2 linked regions of the Zymomonas mobilis subsp. mobilis ATCC 10988 genome follow. The protein of the gene in region 1 interacts with the protein of each later gene in a pairwise test. Links are inferred from orthologs where the notes say so. Each region holds a gene or a part of one and is shown in the gene's direction. Other genes may lie near its edges.

Evidence for each region.
Region 2: the proteins of pheT (region 1) and secD interact in binary tests that used the Escherichia coli proteins (3 or more experiments, as listed by UniProt). The link is inferred for Zymomonas mobilis subsp. mobilis ATCC 10988 from one-to-one orthologs.

What each region holds. Positions count from the first base shown.
Region 1 is NC_017262.1:1,857,827-1,866,626, forward strand. What follows is about bases 3,565-6,649. They hold pheT (phenylalanine--tRNA ligase subunit beta), read left to right. Parts: upstream 3,565-3,964; coding sequence 3,965-6,334; downstream 6,335-6,649. Other genes in these bases: pheS (phenylalanine--tRNA ligase subunit alpha), read left to right, coding at 3,565-3,968; ZMOB_RS08380 (ABCB family ABC transporter ATP-binding protein/permease), read left to right, coding at 6,411-6,649. In the rest of the region: ZMOB_RS08355 (ribose-phosphate pyrophosphokinase), read left to right, coding at 79-1,014; ZMOB_RS08360 (inositol monophosphatase family protein), read left to right, coding at 1,060-1,839; rpmI (50S ribosomal protein L35), read left to right, coding at 1,985-2,188; rplT (50S ribosomal protein L20), read left to right, coding at 2,202-2,579; more of pheS, read left to right, coding at 2,868-3,564; more of ZMOB_RS08380, read left to right, coding at 6,650-8,198; ZMOB_RS08385 (DUF4167 domain-containing protein), read right to left, coding at 8,258-8,800.
Region 2 is NC_017262.1:1,464,452-1,473,048, forward strand. What follows is about bases 3,070-5,951. They hold secD (protein translocase subunit SecD), read left to right. Parts: upstream 3,070-3,659; coding sequence 3,660-5,243; downstream 5,244-5,951. Other genes in these bases: yajC (preprotein translocase subunit YajC), read left to right, coding at 3,306-3,653; secF (protein translocase subunit SecF), read left to right, coding at 5,260-5,951. In the rest of the region: rpmF (50S ribosomal protein L32), read left to right, coding at 211-390; phosphate acyltransferase PlsX, read left to right, coding at 403-1,458; ZMOB_RS06560 (beta-ketoacyl-ACP synthase III), read left to right, coding at 1,455-2,426; more of secF, read left to right, coding at 5,952-6,177; ZMOB_RS06585 (adenosine kinase), read right to left, coding at 6,298-7,305; ZMOB_RS06590 (hypothetical protein), read left to right, coding at 7,709-8,020; thrC (threonine synthase), read left to right, coding at 8,239-8,597. UniProt on the Escherichia coli protein: Part of the Sec protein translocase complex. Interacts with the SecYEG preprotein conducting channel. SecDF uses the proton motive force (PMF) to complete protein translocation after the ATP-dependent function of SecA.

The sequences.
Region 1 (8,800 bases):
TTTTCAGCAGAAGGTTTTCATTTCAGCATAAAATGTCTAAGGGACACGCATCTTTCCGGTTACTCGCGTGAGGGATCCATGAAGCTGCTTGCCGGTAATTCTAATTTGCCGATTAGTCAGGCTATTGCCGACTATCTTGAAATTGATCTGACCAAAGCGTCCGTGCGTCGCTTTGCAGATGAAGAAATTTTTGTTGAAATCCGCGAAAATGTCCGCGGACAGGATGTCTTTGTTATCCAGTCAACTTGCTGGCCGACAAATGATAACCTGATGGAGCTGTTAATTTGCATTGACGCTCTGAAACGGGCTTCTGCTCGTCGTATTACGGCTGTTATTCCGTATTTCGGCTATGCCAGACAAGACCGTAAACCAGGACCTCGTACGCCGATTTCGGCAAAGCTGGTTGCCAACCTGATAACAGTCGCCGGTGCAAGCCGTGTCCTGTCGGTTGACCTCCATGCAGGTCAGATACAGGGATTTTTTGATATCCCGACTGACAATCTCTATGCTGCTCCCGTGATGTCAGCAGACATCCTTGCGCGCTTCCCCGATAAAAAACTGACGGTTGTTTCACCTGATGTTGGCGGTGTTGTTCGTGCAAGAGCTCTGGCAAAGCGTCTTGATAATGCGCCTTTGGCCATTGTCGATAAACGGCGTGAACGTCCGGGCGAATCAGAAGTGATGAATATTATTGGTGACGTCTCTGGTCGCTTCTGTATTCTGATCGATGATATCGTCGATTCTGCTGGGACCTTGTGCAATGCGGCTGAAGCTCTTTTGAATGCAGGGGCTGAAGGCGTTATTGCTTATGTGACCCACGGTGTTCTTTCGGGTGCCGCTGTTGCCAGAGTTGAAAAATCGTCACTTCAGGAACTGGTTGTAACCGATTCTATCGGAATGCGCCCAGAAGTTGAACAATGCGCCAAAATTCGCCAATTATCCTTAGCGCCTTTATTGGCCGAGGCTATTCGGCGTATCGCTGATGAAACTTCGGTTTCTTCATTGTTTGACTAAAAATAAAGCCTGCGTAAGCAGGCTTTTTCTATTTCGGAGATAATCATGTCCCGAAGCGCTTATGAAGATGATATTCGTCTTGCTCATCGGCTAGCTGATGTTGCTGCGGATATTATCCGGCCTTTCTTTCGTGCACCGTTAACGATTGACCTCAAAGCTGATCATTCACCGGTGACAAAAGCCGATCGTGGTGCCGAACAGGCTATGCGGGCTATTCTTGAAAAAGAACGGCCAGAAGACGGCATTTTTGGCGAAGAAATGGGTGTCTCCCGTCCTGATGCTCGCCGCCTTTGGGTCTTGGATCCAATAGATGGAACACGAGCCTTTATTGGTGGACGGGCTAGCTTCGGAACATTGATTGCTTTGGTTGAAGATGGTCGACCTGTTCTTGGAATTATTAACCAGCCTATCCATCAAGAACGTTGGGTCGGAGTTAAAGATTTACCTACCCGCTTTAATGGGGAAGTTATTCATACGCGGTCTTGTCCAGCCCTTGATCATGCACTGTTAGCGACAACCTCGCCTTGGCTGTTTGAAAAAGAAGGCGAAGTCCATTTTGATAAAATCCGCTTAAAGTGTCGGGATACCTTATTGGGTGGGGACTGTTACAATTATGGTCTTCTTTCTCTTGGTCACTGCGATCTTGTGGTCGAACAAGGACTAAAATTTTACGATTTTGCTGCCCTTGTGCCTATTGTCGAAGGGGCAGGGGGTATCATGCGTGATTGGCAGAACCGTCCACTCAATAAAAACAGCGTTGGCGAAGTCATTGCCGCAGGCGATCATCACTTGATCGAACCAGCATTGTCTGCCATGGAATTATAAGCCTTTGTAAGTTTAAGAAAGAGCGGCTTGTCAAATAGGGATACCCTCTTTATAAACCGCCTTTCTTCCACGATCTGCTCTACACTGCCCGGCTTTTTATGGGCTGCCGTGGCGGTGGTCGATCGTCAAAATCAAGGAGACGAAAATGCCCAAGTTAAAGACCAAAAGTGGGGTCAAAAAGCGGTTTAAATTCACCGCCAATGGCAAAGTAAAACATGGTGTCGCCGGTAAGCGCCATCGCCTTATCAGCCATAACGCCAAATACATCCGTCAGCACCGCCGTACCGATGTAGTTTCATCAACTGAAAACCGCACCATCAAGGCGTGGGCACCATACGGTTTAAACTAAGGGAGGCTGATAGATGGCACGTGTAAAACGCGGTACCACCACGCGGGCAAAACATAATCGGATTCTGGATCAGGCCAAAGGTTACTACGGTCGCCGGAAAAACACCATTCGTATTGCCCGTCAGGCAGTCGAAAAAGCCGGTCAGTATGCTTATCGCGACCGTAAGGTTAAAAAGCGTTCTTTCCGCGCACTTTGGATTCAGCGTATCAACGCTGCTGTCCGCGCAGAAGGCTTGACCTATGGTGTTTTCATGTATGGTCTGAAATTAGCCGGTCTTGATCTTGATCGCAAAGTTCTGGCCGATCTGGCTATGAATGAATCGGCTGCTTTCGGCGCTATCATTGCTCAGGTCAAATCAGCTTTACCGGAAGGCGCACGCGTTGCAGCTTGATGATTAAGCTTTTAAATAATCGCTTTCTTTAAGGTGATTGAGAAAGGCATAGGAGCACTCTTCAGGGCGTTTCTATGCCTTCTTTTGTTATACAGTCCAGTGCGCATCTTCATTCGGCTAAACCGTATGAAGATGCGTTCTGGAAAAATTTAATGATTTACTGTCTGATATCGGCTGAATATGGCAAAAATCTTTTGGATTTTTTACGCTATAATAGGGTGATATTAAATATCTCCTTCCCATGAACAGCGCGTTAAACAGGCGATGGTCACAAAAATGATGGAAAGCATGACCGATCTAGATAATCTGAAAGCCGATCTGATCGGCCAGATCTCTCAATCAGGGGATTTGGCCGGCTTGGAATCTGTGCGCGTCCATGCCCTCGGTAAGCAAGGGGTTGTTACGGCGCTTTTAAAATCGCTCGGAAAGATGACTCCGGAAGAGCGGCAAGAAAAAGGGCCTGTCATCCACAGCCTACGACAAGCAGTGGCGCAAGGGATTGCCGATCGTAAACAGGCTTTGGAAACAGCTTTACTGAATGAAAAGCTCGCAAGCGAAACCATAGATCTTTCCTTGCCTTCTCCCAAAATGCCGAAGGGATCACTGCATCCGGTTAGTCAGGTTATGGATGAGCTGGCTGAAATTTTTGCTGACCTTGGTTTTGCGGTGGCAAGCGGGCCCGAAATCGAAGATGAGTGGCATAATTTTAGCGCTTTGAATATCCCTGAAAGTCATCCGGCTCGTGCTATGCACGACACCTTCTATTTCGAACCTCAGGAAGGGGCTTCGGATAAAGGCGATAAAGGCCGGATGTTGCTTCGGACGCATACCTCTCCGGTTCAGATCCGAACGATGCAGGGACAGGAACCCCCTATACGCATCATTGCACCGGGACGCACCTATCGTTCGGATTCAGATGCAACTCATACGCCGATGTTTCATCAAGTCGAAGGGCTAGTCATCGATAAGGGAGTGCATCTTGGACATTTGAAATGGACGCTTGAAACTTTTGTTCGCGCCTATTTTGAACGTGATGATATCGTTCTCCGTTTACGTCCCAGTTATTTCCCCTTCACTGAACCTTCTATGGAAGTTGATGTTGGTTATACCCTTGAAAAAGGGCGTCGTATTATCGGCGGAAAACAACCGGATGGCTGGATGGAAATTTTAGGATCCGGTATGGTTCATCCCAATGTGATTACCGCTTGCGGCCTTGATCCCAATGTCTGGCAAGGTTTTGCTTTTGGTTGCGGTATCGACCGTTTGGCTATGCTGAAATATGGCATGGATGATTTACGGGCTTTCTTTGACGGCGATTTGCGCTGGTTGCGTCACTTTGGCTTTGCCGCGCTTGACGTGCCCACACTTTCAGGAGGAGTCGGCGCATGAAGTTCACGCTTTCATGGTTAAAAGAGCATCTGGAAACAGAAGCCTCTGTTCAGGAAATTGCTGATACGCTGACTCGTATCGGTCACGAAGTAGAATCGGTTCATAATCCGGCTGACGGTTTGGAAGCATTTCGGATTGCACGCATCCTCACTGCTGAACGCCATCCACAGGCAGATCGCCTTCAGATTTTGGCGGTCGATGTCGGTGAATCCGAACCACTACAGGTTGTTTGCGGCGCAGCTAACGCGCGCGCTGGTCTGGTTGGCGTTTTTGCTGCCCCTGGTGTCTATGTCCCGGGTATTGATGTTACCCTGAAGATTGCTTCTATCCGTGGCGTTGAAAGCCGCGGGATGATGTGTTCCATCCGCGAACTCGGCCTTGGCGATGAACATGAGGGTATTCTTGATTTGCCGCATGAGGCTCCCGTCGGCCAATCTTATGTCGAATGGGCAGGATTAGATGATCCCGTTTTCGATGTTGCTATCACCCCCGATCGTCAAGATTGTATGGGTGTTCGTGGCTTAGCACGTGATTTGGCAACAGCGGGTATCGGTCGATTAAAGCCTTTGGCTATTCCAAGGGTTCCTGTCACGGATGCAGCTCCCGCTGAAATCACTATCGAAGATAAAGAGGGTTGTCCTGCCTTTTTTGGTCAGCTTATTCACGGGATCCAAAACGGCCCTTCGCCGGAATGGATGGCAAGAAGATTACGGGCTATCGGTTTCAGACCGACTTCGGCTTTGGTCGATATCACCAATTATATCATGTTTGATTTGGGGCGTCCGCTTCATGTCTATGATGCAGGAGCTATCAAAGGTAAATTGACAGCTCGGAAAGCCCAGAATAACGAAAAAATAGAAGCTCTGAATGGCAAAAGCTATGATCTTGATCCTTCGATCACGGTGATCGCTGACGATCAGGGTGTCAAAAACATCGCTGGTATCATGGGCGCTGAAAAAGCTAGCGTTTCTGGCTCAACCACAGATGTCATTATTGAATGTGCCTATTTTGATCCGGCAGCTGTCTCACAGGCTGGTCAAAAATTAGGACTGGCTTCAGATGCTCGGATTCGTTTTGAACGAGGCGTTGATCCAGCCTTTTTGAATGAAGGCTTACAGATCTCTGCCCGCATGGTCCTCGATTTTTGCGGTGGTAAAGCCACACAGGCGGTCACGTTAGGCGAAGCGCCTTCTGCTGTTCCGGTCATTTCTTATGATCCTTCTTATGTGACGTCGCTTGCCGCAATGGATGTTGCACCAGCTCGCCAACGGGAAATCCTTGAACAATTGGGTTTTGCGATTGATGCAGGCTGGCGTGTTCGTGTGCCGAGCTTCCGTCGCGATGTCAGCGTTGTTGCCGATATCGTCGCTGATATTGTGAGAATTGAAGGGCTCGATAATGTGCCTTCAACTGCTCTTGATCGTGGTGATGGTGTGGCTCGCCCGATTGCAACCCATGGTCAGTTGACAGAACGGCGGGTGCGTCGCGCAGCGGCTGCTTTTGGTATGAATGAAGCCGTTACATGGAGCTTCATCTCCGAAAAAGATGCCAATATTTTTGGTGGTGCTTTCTGGAAACTTGCTAACCCGATTAGTGAAGATATGAAGGTGATGCGACCTTCCTTATTGCCGGGGTTGCTTACCGCTGCCAAACGTAATCGGGATCGGGGACAGTCTACTATTCGCTTATTCGAAGTTGGACGTCGTTATTTGCAAGAAGCTGAACGTCCAACTTTGGGGCTGATTTTTGCTGGTGAGCGGATGAGCCGCGATTGGCAATACGGAAAAAGCCAGAATTTCGACGCTTATGATGCCAAAACCGCTGTTTCTGCTATGCTGGATTCAGTCGGCATGCCCGTTGAAAAATTGCAGTTGCTGGGTGATGCCGGTGATGTTTATCATCCGGGGCGTTCAGGCCGATTGTGTCTTGGACCCAAAAACACTTTAGCTGTTTTTGGTGAAATTCATCCAGCTATTCTGGCTGAATTCAATATGGAAGGGCCTGTCATCGGGGCAGAAATATTCTTGGATGCCTTGCCGCTTCGCAAAAATTCGGGGCAGCTGCGGCAGCCTTACGCACCCAGTATGCTACAGCCTGTTTTCCGTGATTTTGCCTTCTTGCTACCAAAAGACGTTCCTGCAGCTGATTTAGTGCGCAGCATCGCCGGTGCCGACAAAAATGCGATTGTCGAGGCTCGTATTTTTGACGTCTTTACAGGCGAAACGATAGACGAGAATGAAAAGTCATTGGGCATTGAAGTCATGCTGCAACCTGCAGAAAAAAGCTTCACTGATGCTGAATTGCAGGCCATTAGCGATAAAATCGTCGCAGCGGCTGCCAAAAAGGGGGCTCGTTTAAGGGCCTGAAATTAGAAAAATTTGTTTTATTCAAGGCGGATATGGCATCATATCCGCCTCTTTTTTGTCTTTTTGAGGAAAATTGATGGCTGTTAAAGGTAAGGAATACCCTCATGATTCACTAACCAATCTGAGGCGTTTTTTACGTTACCTCTGGCCTAAAAATCGGCGAGATCTCAAAACAAGACTGTTGCTTGCTTTGGTCATGGTTCTCTTTTCAAAGGCTATTATTCTATTGATGCCCTTTGCATATAAAGGGGTCATAGACCACATGACGGCTCCTGAAAAAACGGGGACAGGCATCGCAATGGCCTTGGCAGTAGCTTATGCCGCCAGTCGATTCGGAAGCGTTCTTTTTGATAATTTACGAAACGCTATCTTTGAGGCTGTAGGGCAAAATGCAGCAAAAGAATTATCCGTAGAATTATTCAAACATTTGCATGATTTGCCTCTGTCTTTTCATCTTGAACGACGGACAGGATCTTTGACGCGCATTATTGAGCGCGGCACAAAAAGCATTGATTCAATGCTCTATTATTTGATCTTCAATATAGGTCCTACAATTTTTGAATTGATAGCGACCTGCATTATTTTTGTTCTTTCTGGCTGGGGTTGGGGTATGGTGATGGCTACTTTAGCTATGATCGCTATTTATATTCTCTTTACCCGTATCATAACAGAAAAACGGGTTGCTCTACGTCGGGAATGGGCAGAATATGACCAACAGGCGGGGCAATATGCGCTTGATTCACTGCTTAACTATGAAACTGTTAAGTATTTTAATGCCGAGAGTTTAGAGACTAAACGCTATTCCAAAATAGCTACGCATCTTTCTGATGCTACGGTCAAAGTTGAAAGCTCTCTGGCCTTTCTTAATATTGGCCAATCTCTAATTACCAATATTCTGATGGCAGGAAGTATGATTTTTACTGTCTGGGGATGGAGCCATAATCGTTTTTCGGTTGGGGATGTCGTTCTTATTAATAGCCTTTTGTTGCAACTTTTTCGACCATTAGACTTTTTAGGAACCGTTTACCGTCAGGTCAGACAAGGTTTAACCGATATGGCTGCGGTCTTCCGATTGATAGATACAAAGGCGACATTAGAAGACAAAGCCCATGCTCCAGCCTTACAGATTAAGACAGGCGAGCTACGTTTTGAGCATGTGCAATTCCAATATCATGCAGATCGCTCGATCTTAAAGGATATCGATTTTATCCTCCCCGCTGGTCAAAGCTTGGCTATTGTTGGTTCTTCCGGTGCCGGAAAATCAACTTTAGTACGCCTATTATACCGTTTTTATGATGTAACCGGTGGGCGAATATTGATTGATCATCAAGATATACGAGAGGTTACACAGCATTCTTTACGGCAAATTCTAGGTATGGTGCCACAGGATATAGTCCTCTTTAATGACACTATCGAATATAATATTCGTTATGGCCGTCCCAATGCTTCCTTTGAAGAGATTAGACAGGCAGCACGGGGAGCTGCTATCTCTGATTTTATTAACTCCCTGCCGCAAGGTTATCAAACGACTGTTGGAGAGCGCGGATTGAAACTATCGGGTGGAGAAAAACAACGCATTGCTATCGCTCGGATGCTGCTAAAAAATCCACCTATTTTATTATTCGATGAAGCAACCAGCGCGCTTGATAGTCATAGTGAAGCTGATATTCAGGCTACTCTCAATCAGATAGCTCAAAACAGGACAACGATTATTATTGCCCATCGCTTATCTACGATTGTTCACGCTGATCAGATTATAGTCCTTAATCATGGCAGAATTGCAGAATGTGGCAACCATCAAACCTTATTGGCTCAAAATGGTCTCTATGCCACGATGTGGAAACGACAAAGTCAAAAGGGGTAATGCCAAATGCAAAAAAGGGGGATAAAATCTCCCCCTTTTTTATTTATTCTTAAATGCTCTTAGGCTTCAGCTGCGGCGCTTTCAACTTCTGCTTTCGGGCGCCGTCCACGACGGCGTGGCTTTTCTTCTTCCTGATCAGCATTTTCTACTGGATTGATAGCAGGGGGCAAACGATCTGCTTCTAATCGTGCTTCTGCTTCAATAACAGCTTTTGGTCGCCGGCCACGACGGCGAACAGGAGCTTCTGCTACTGTATCGGAATCGATTGCCGGAATAGCCTCTGCATTGTTTTCTTGCAGGTCGCCTTCAGTATAGCGCTGCGCCTCTGCTGCTTTCCGTGCTTCCGCTTCAACGACAGCTTTCGGTCGCCGGCCACGACGACGAACTGGCGGTGTTACGGCTTCTTCTGATGAAACGTCCATTGGAATAGAGGGTTGAGCTTGAATCGGCATCGCCGTTTCAGTCATCCGGTTATCTTCTCTATCCATAAAATCTGCACGGATATCGGTGCGATCATTATTCTCTACAATTCGTCGCGACCGAACTGGGCTGTTATAGTCATTATTTCCGAAATTGGTGTTATACCCGTTATCAGCGCCATT
Region 2 (8,597 bases), 390 kb from region 1 along the record:
ATATAATTGAATCAACGCCAATTTTCGGGCGTATTTTGTTCAAATTGTCGCTTGGGGCTTGTAACTCAGGCGAAATTCGCTATACGCGCTTTGATGCGCGACGATTCTGGTAGCATAAACTCGCATGTTATTTTTCCTTGCCGGTTTATGACATAGGCCTCATATCGTCGCTAAATTTTTTATCGCTTCATTTAATTTTAAGGTTCCGAGATGGCTGTTCCTAAGAGAAAAACTACCCCTTCACGGCGGAATATGCGCCGTAGTCACCATGCCTTGACGGTAGAAGCTTATCAGGAATGCCCAAATTGCGGCGAATTAAAACGTCCGCATCATATGTGCCCAGCTTGTGGTCACTATAATGGGCGTGAGATCATCGCTGTAGAAGCCTGATCTGTCTAATTAATGATGAGTAAGGATCAAGCTCTGATCGCTGTCGATGCCATGGGCGGGGACGGTGGTCCGAGAGTTGTCATTGCAGCTTTGGCACTTGCGCTATCAACTGATCCGGATTTGCGTTTCCGCGTATATGGTGACGAAGCGCTTGTGCGTACACAGATGGATCTATTCCCTGAGCTTGCACCGGCCTGTACGATATGCCCTGCACCAGATGTTATTTCTGGTGAAGAGAAACCGTCTTTGGCTTTGCGCCGTGCCCGCAAAAGTTCTATGGGCATGGCTATTTCTGCAGTAAAGACAGGGGAGGCTGATGCTGCTCTGTCTGCAGGTAATACTGGCGCATTGATGGCAATCGCAAAGCTTTACTTGCGGATGATGCGTGGTATCGATCGTCCAGCCTTAACAACCATCTTGCCAACATTGGGCAAAAATGGGGTTGTTATGCTGGATTTGGGTGCCAATACAGAATGCGATATGCGTAATCTGGTCCAGTTCGCGGTAATGGGCGCTGTATATGCTCAATCGGCTATGGGCATTCCTTGCCCTCGACTATCCTTACTCAATATCGGTACCGAAGAGATGAAGGGTACCGAAGATTTAAGAGCCGCCGCGGCTCTCTTGCGTCAAACTGAACAGACAGCTTTCCAGTATACTGGTTTTATTGAATCAGACAGGATTGGCCAAGGGGATGCTGACGTTATCGTGACAGATGGTTTTTCTGGCAATATTGCATTGAAAACTATCGAAGGCACGGCACGTTTCATTACTAACCTTCTCCGGCGTGCTTTTTCAAGTTCATTGCGTTCCAAATTAGGTTTTCTGCTTTCAAAACCTGCTTTCAGATTATTTAGAGTTTATCTTGATCCGAATAATCATAATGGCGCAATTTTTCTTGGTCTTAATGGCATCGTTGTTAAAAGCCATGGGAATGCTAACGTATCTGGTATCGCTCAAGCCGTTCATCTGACAGCTAAGCTTGTCCGTTCTAATCTGGTCAATTGCATCGCCGATGATCTGGATATGTTTTTTTCTCAGGCGAGCAATAAGGAATTGCAGGCATGACTATGCGGCGGTCAGCAATCATCGGAACCGGATCGGTTTTGCCTAAGACACGTCTTTCCAATGACGAGTTAGCGCAAAATTATCATATTGATACTTCGGATGCCTGGATCGTTGAGCGAACTGGTATTCGTTTCCGCCATATTGCAGATTCAGATGAAACTACCGGCACATTGGCTACGGAAGCTGCCCGTCGTGCACTCAAAAATGCAAATGTCGCACCAGAAGAGGTGGGGCTGATCATCGTTGCAACTACAACACCAGATTATACTTTGCCTGCAACGGCTATGAGTGTTCAGGCAGATTTAGGTGTTGGTGATTGTATTGCTTTTGATGTTCAGGCTGTTTGCTCGGGCTTCCTTTATGCTTTGTCTGTTGCTGACAGCATGCTTCGGACTGATAGCGCTAAAGTAGCTCTGGTTATTGGTGCTGAAACCTTTACCCGTTTATTAAACTGGGAAGACCGAACGACCTGCGTTTTATTTGGCGATGGGGCGGGGGCGGTTGTCTTACGTCAGACAGATGATGTTGAAAAAGGCATTCAGACGGTCAAATTACATGCTGATGGACGCTACAAAGATTTACTATGCAGTGATGGTGGTGTTTCGACGACAGGAACTGTTGGAAAGCTGCTAATGAAAGGGCGTGAGGTTTTCCGCCATGCTGTCACTAATTTGGTTTCTGTTACCGAAGAAGCCTTGACGGTTTCAGGATTCTCAGCTTCTCAAGTTGATTGGGTTGTTCCACATCAGGCAAATGCTCGAATTCTGTCTGCGACAGCTCAAAAATTAGGTGTTCCTTCTGAGCAAGTGGTCATGACTGTCGATCGTCATGCTAATACTGCAGCGGCTTCTGTTCCTTTGGCTTTAGATGCTGCTGTGCAAGATGGCCGCATAAAGTCCGGTGATCTTGTTGTTCTGGAAGCTATGGGCGGTGGTTTTACATGGGGCGCCGCTGTTATTCGTTTTTAGCGCGCGTTCTATCTTTGGATTCTTTAGTGGCTATACCCTGACAAGGGATAGCCTATTTTTTTATGGGTAAAGTGAGCCCTTAGTATTTTTTCAGAGTTGATCTAGTAGATATAGCAATCTTCGGTAAAGAGAATCCTTCGATATAAGAATAGGAGAAGGCTTGATGAATATTCTGCCTTTTTACGATGCTTTGATCCCTGTAGCTCGCTTTCTGTAAAGATTTTTGTTAATTATCTTATTAAAAAGCTTGTGCTAAATATGTCTTGATATTGCTGGTATAGCCTAGCTGAAGAAATTAGCTGTTTTCTGAGATGAAAATATAAAGAAATCTAGGTTTTAGTTATTTTTTATTAAATTAGTTTATTTTAGGTAATTTGAATTTTACTGTATTATTGTTTAATAGCAATCACACGAAATAATTAAAATTCTAAGAAGAAACCCAAATTTGGGCCATAAACAGCCTGAATATACAGGGCTGTTCTTTTAAGCGCGTTGGCTAAAAGCTATCTACGGCTTGCGCTTAATATATCTGTTTTTAAAAGAAGAATATTTGAGATTAGCTGGTCGGGGCGACTGGATTCGAACCAGCGACCCCCACACCCCCAGTGTGATGCGCTACCAGGCTGCGCTACGCCCCGACCGAGGTGGCAAAATCTAGGGGAATTATTTGATAGACGCAAGTAAAGATTGCATGTTTTTATAAATTTTTTCTCGCTGCCTTAAAACAACTCCATCATATCTGGATGATATCCGAGGATAAAAGAGAATGATCGGTTGCGGCCATCGCTTTTATCGTGATAATTATAAAATAATCGCCTGAGGTTTATCTAATGCTATAAACTAAGGCTTTTCTTTCCCTTTTCAGGATATAGTTTTTCGATGTTTTCAACTCCTGCCTTTGCCCAGACAGCGGGCAATTCTGCTGGCTTGAATGGTTTTTCTGGTCAGTTGCTTTCTATGTTGCCTTTCCTCGTTGTTTTTCTGATCATTTATCTCATGTTGATCCGGCCGCAGCAGAAGCGCTTTAAGGATCAGCGGCGTGCTATTGATGCTGTTCAGAAAGGCGATACGGTTATCACCGCCGGTGGTATCATTGGTAAAGTTTTAAAAGTAAGCGATCGCGAAGTAGAAATTGAAATTTCAAAGGGTATTAAAATATCCGTTGTTAAAGCGACCTTACAAAGTGTTCAGCCACTGACGGCTGCCAATTCCAATACGGTTGAATAATCTGTTATGCTTGACTTCCCGCGTTGGAAAATCTGGTCGATTATTTTAGTGCTGGTGCTGGGGGTCTTTTTGGCTATCCCCAGCCTATTGCCTTCAAATCTTGACCAGAAATTCGGCTTAGGGGCTTTGCCCCGTATTAATTTCGGTCTCGATCTTTCTGGGGGAAGCCATATTCTACTTGAAGCGGATACGGCAGATGTTGCTCATCAACGTATCGTTACCATGGAAGAAATGGTTCGTTCCCAGATCAGCCGAGCACAACCGGCTATTACTATTGGCGATATGTCTGCCGATAATGATCAGCTTAGCTTTATGGTACGCGATAACCACCAGTTGGATAGCGCCGTTGAAGCGGTCAGAACCTTAACGAATGGTATCGGTGCCACAGGACAGCGTGATTGGGATGTTCGGGTCGTTGACGGCAATCGTATTGTGATGCGTCCAACCAAGGCTGGTATCCAATCTTTTGTCAATCAGGCGATGGAAGGCGCAACCGAAGTCGTTCGCAAGCGCATCGATTCCTTGGGAACAAGAGAACCCATTATTATCCGCCAAGGAAGTGATCGTATCGTTGTTCAGGTTCCTGGTTTGCAAAACCCATCAGCCTTAAAGGCCTTGATTGGTAAAACAGCCAAACTTGAATTCAAATTGGTGGATGACAGCGTCAAATCAGCCGATCTGGCTCAAGGAAAAGTGCCGATTGGGACGCAAGTGATGATTGCGCAATCTGGCCAGCCTGTCGCTGTTCAACGTCGCGCTATTGTAACGGGTGTTGATCTTGTTCATGCCGATCAGACGATGGATCAGAATAGCCTACCGGCTGTATCGATCAGCTTTAATGCTGACGGTGGCCGCCGTTTCGCGGAAGTGACCCAGAAAAATCCAGGTAAACGCTTTGCCATTATTTTGGATAACGTCATCCTTTCTGCTCCGTCGATTAATGAGCCTATTTTAGGTGGTTCTGCCATTATCACTGGTAGTTTTACTATTGATTCAGCTAATCAGATGGCTATCGCGCTTCGCTCCGGTAGCTTGCCGGTTGCTTTGAAGGTAGTTGAAGAAAGAACAGTAGGTCCTGGTTTGGGGGCGGATTCTATTCGTGCCGGAACTTTGGCGTGCAGTATCGCTATTGTAGCGATCGTCATTTTTATGATCAGTGTTTATGGCCGTTTTGGTATCTATGCTTCCAGTGCGGTTATCCTTAACCTGTTCTTAATATTGGCGGTTATGGCTGTTCTTGGTGCTACTCTGACACTGCCTGGTATTGCTGGTCTTGTGTTGACCATTGGTGCAGCGGTTGATGCCAACGTGCTTATCAATGAACGCATCCGTGAAGAAATTGGCCGTGGGCGCACCCCCGTTCATGCGGTTGATATGGGCTATAAAGAAGCGAGCCGGACGATTTTTGATGCCAATGTGACTCATGCTATTTCGGCGTTGATTATGATCTGTTTCGGTTCGGGGCCTGTTAAGGGCTTTGCCGTAGTTCTGTTAATCGGGATTATTACCTCGGTTTTCACTGCCGTTACCTTTACCCGTATGTTGGTGGCTCTCTATCTGAGACGTCGTCCGGCTAAACTGACGATCTAGGAAGGGGCATATCACTATGGCATTGCTTCGTATTGTCCCGGATAACACGAATATCCGTTTTGTCCGCTTACGAGGGATAGCATTTTTGCTTACCTTCATCCTGACCTTGGCTTCTGTAGCCTTGTTGGGTGTAAAAGGACTCAATCTTGGTGTTGATTTCGTCGGCGGCTTGATGATTGAAGCCCATTTTGAAAAACCGGTTGAACTCGATACTTTGCGGCGGGATATTAACCGTCTGAATATCGGTGAGGCCAGTCTTCAGCAAATAGGCACCAATAACAATGTGTCGATCCGGTTGCCATTGCCGCCCGGCGATGAATCAGCCTCCCAAAAAGTGGTCAAGATTGTTCAGACTTCTTTATCACAGCAATTTCCTAATGTGCATTTCGAGCGTGTTGATACCGTTTCCGGTAAGGTCTCTGGTGAGTTAATGCGCAGTGGGATTATTGCTGTTTTACTCGCTATTGCTGGTATCGTAATTTTTACATGGTTACGCTTTGAGTGGCAGTTTGCCGTCTCAACTTTTGTGTCGGTTGCCCATGATGTGTTGGTCATTCTTGGCTTTTTTGCCTTAACACGTATGGAATTTGACCTGAACATTGTAGCAGCTATTTTGACGATTGCCGGTTATTCCATTAACGATAAAATCGTTATTGATGACCGTATTCGTGAGAATTTAAGAAAATTCCGCAAGATGGATTTAGGTTCATTGATTGATCTTTCTGTCAATGAAACCTTACCCCGAACGGTTATGACCAGTTTTTCCATGATTTTGGTTCTGGGCATTTTACTTATTTTTGGAGGCGATGCCGTTCGTAGCTTCACAGCAGCTATGCTACTTGGAGTTATCGTCGGCACATATTCTTCTATCTATGTCTCGTCCTCTTTGCTGATTTTCCTAAATTTACGACCAAAGACAGCAAAATCGGAATAAAAACAGATTTCGATCCCAATAAAAAAAGGCTCCGAAAACTATTCGGAGCCTTTTTTGTTACTTTGATCAGGTTGCCTCTTTATCCTTATATCGAACAGATAAAGAGAATTTTCCCCTGCCCTAATTCAGACTAATGTTCAATGCAGATTCAATCATTGTTTTAATATCATTTTCAGGCCGTGCTCCATAATGGGAGATAATTTCTGCTGCTGCAATGGCACCCATTTCAAGGCTGGCCGCAATAGAAAGATTTCTGGCCTGACCGGCAAGAAAACCAGCTGCAAAAAGATCGCCTGCACCTGTCGTGTCGACGACTTGATCGATCTTCTTGGCGGATACTTCTGTCCGTTCCATATCTTGGACAGCAATAGCACCATCTGGGCCTTTGGTAACCACCAACAAAGGCAGTTTTGCTGCGACTTCTTCAATGCCCCGATCTAGATCATCATGTTGCACCAATGATCTTAATTCGCCTTCATTCGCGAAGAGTATATCAATCAGACCGTTATTGATCAGCTCTTTGAAGTCCTCACGATGGCGCTCTATGCAGAATGTATCGGAAAGCGTTAAAGCTACTTTCTTGCCTGCTTTTCTTGCAATTTGGATCGCTTCTTTCATCGCTGAGCGTGGTACTTCAGGATCCCAAAGGTAGCCTTCGAGATACAGAATTTCTGCATTCTCGATCACTTCTGGCTTGATGGCAGTTTGATGTAAAGTCTGGGCAACCCCTAAAAAGGTATTCATACTCCGTTCGCCATCAGGCGAAACCAGAATAAGGCATCGCCCTGTTGGAATAGTTGCTTCCTGAACGGGGACATCAAAATGAATATTCTGAGCGCGAATATCTTGTTGAAAAACCTGACCAAGCGGATCATTGGCGACTTGTCCAATAAAGGCACAACGTCCACCCAAGGCAGCTACACCAACAAGGGTATTCGCTGCTGAACCACCGCTAATTTCATGGCTGGGATTCATTTCCTGATAAAGGGTTTCAGCTGAATCGGCATCAATCAGCTGCATCGATCCTTTCGTAATATTTTTTTCGGATAAGAACTGATCGTCCGTGGCTGCCAAAACATCGACAATGGCGTTTCCGATAGCAACAATATCATAGCGGTTATGCGGCATAGCGGCCTTTCCTGAATAAATATGCCTAATTTAAAATTTCAGATGCCATAACGGCGTTAGAAAAGCGAGCAAACAGCAGAAAAGGGTTTTATTCATATCTCTCAAGAGACAAAATTCTGTCATTGCGGTCAAAGGAGGCAGATATCGGCTTATCGGTAAAGAAAGCCGATGGACAGGATATCCTTTTCTGGAAAATAAGAAGCCTTGATAAATATGCCTTATTCTCTTTAGGCGAATCTCTTTACGGCTTAGAAAGTATCGTATTTTTATGGATCAAATTGGCAATAGACAGTGGACACCGGCTATTTTGCTAGACAAATCTTTTCTGAAAAGAACGTTGCTCGGAAGTTTTGTCCCGATCCTTATGTGCCTATCTGGATGCGGTGGAGGGGAAAAGCATCCTGTGGTGACACCACCTCCTGTAAAACGTCCGGTTGCTCCGGTGGCTTCACCTGATCGTTTACCCAAATTACAAGGAATGACAGCCCGTAATCTTATTGGTCTTTTTGGTTCTCCTGATCAGGATATTGATGAGCCTTGGGCAAGGCGTCTGCAATTCCAGAGTTCGGTTTGTGTTTTGGATGCCTATCTTTATCCGCCACACAAGAATGAAGAAATGGTGGTGCGGCATGTTGATGTCCGAGATTTACAAGGCAATGATTTCAATCAGGAAAATTGTCTTAGAATGCTTGTCCAGAAGCCACATCATAAGTGATTGTCTGAATAGCGAGTCTGGGTAGCCGCTAAAAAGGATAAAAGCCTTTCGAGAAATAAAAGAACATAGCCCTTTATGCTATCTTCGATTTTTGGCCTTTATCGCCTTATTTTCCTTTCATACGGATTGCCGAAAGCCTTGCCCCTCGTTAGAAAAGCATCAAGTCTTTTGCCTGGGGCAAAGGTCATGTTGTTATATTTCAGAATTGAGCGGACATCATGCGCTATATCAGTACAAGGGGCGCGGCAGCCGCGCAGGATTTTAAGGGCGTTACCTTAACCGGGCTTGCCTCGGATGGTGGTCTCTATGTGCCAGAAAATTGGCCAGCCTTCAGCCGCGAGGATATCGCTGCATTAGCAGGATTGTCCTATGTCGATACGGCTGTTGCGGTTATGCGGCCATTTGTCAGCGGTGTGCTCGACGATCAGGCATTAAAAAATCTGTGCGGAGCCGCTTATGGTCAGTTCAACCATGCAGCTGTTACGCCGTTGGTTCAGTTAGATGAACGGCATTTCTTGCTGGAATTATTTCATGGCCCGACCTTGGCTTTCAAGGATGTTGCTTTACAACTTCTAGG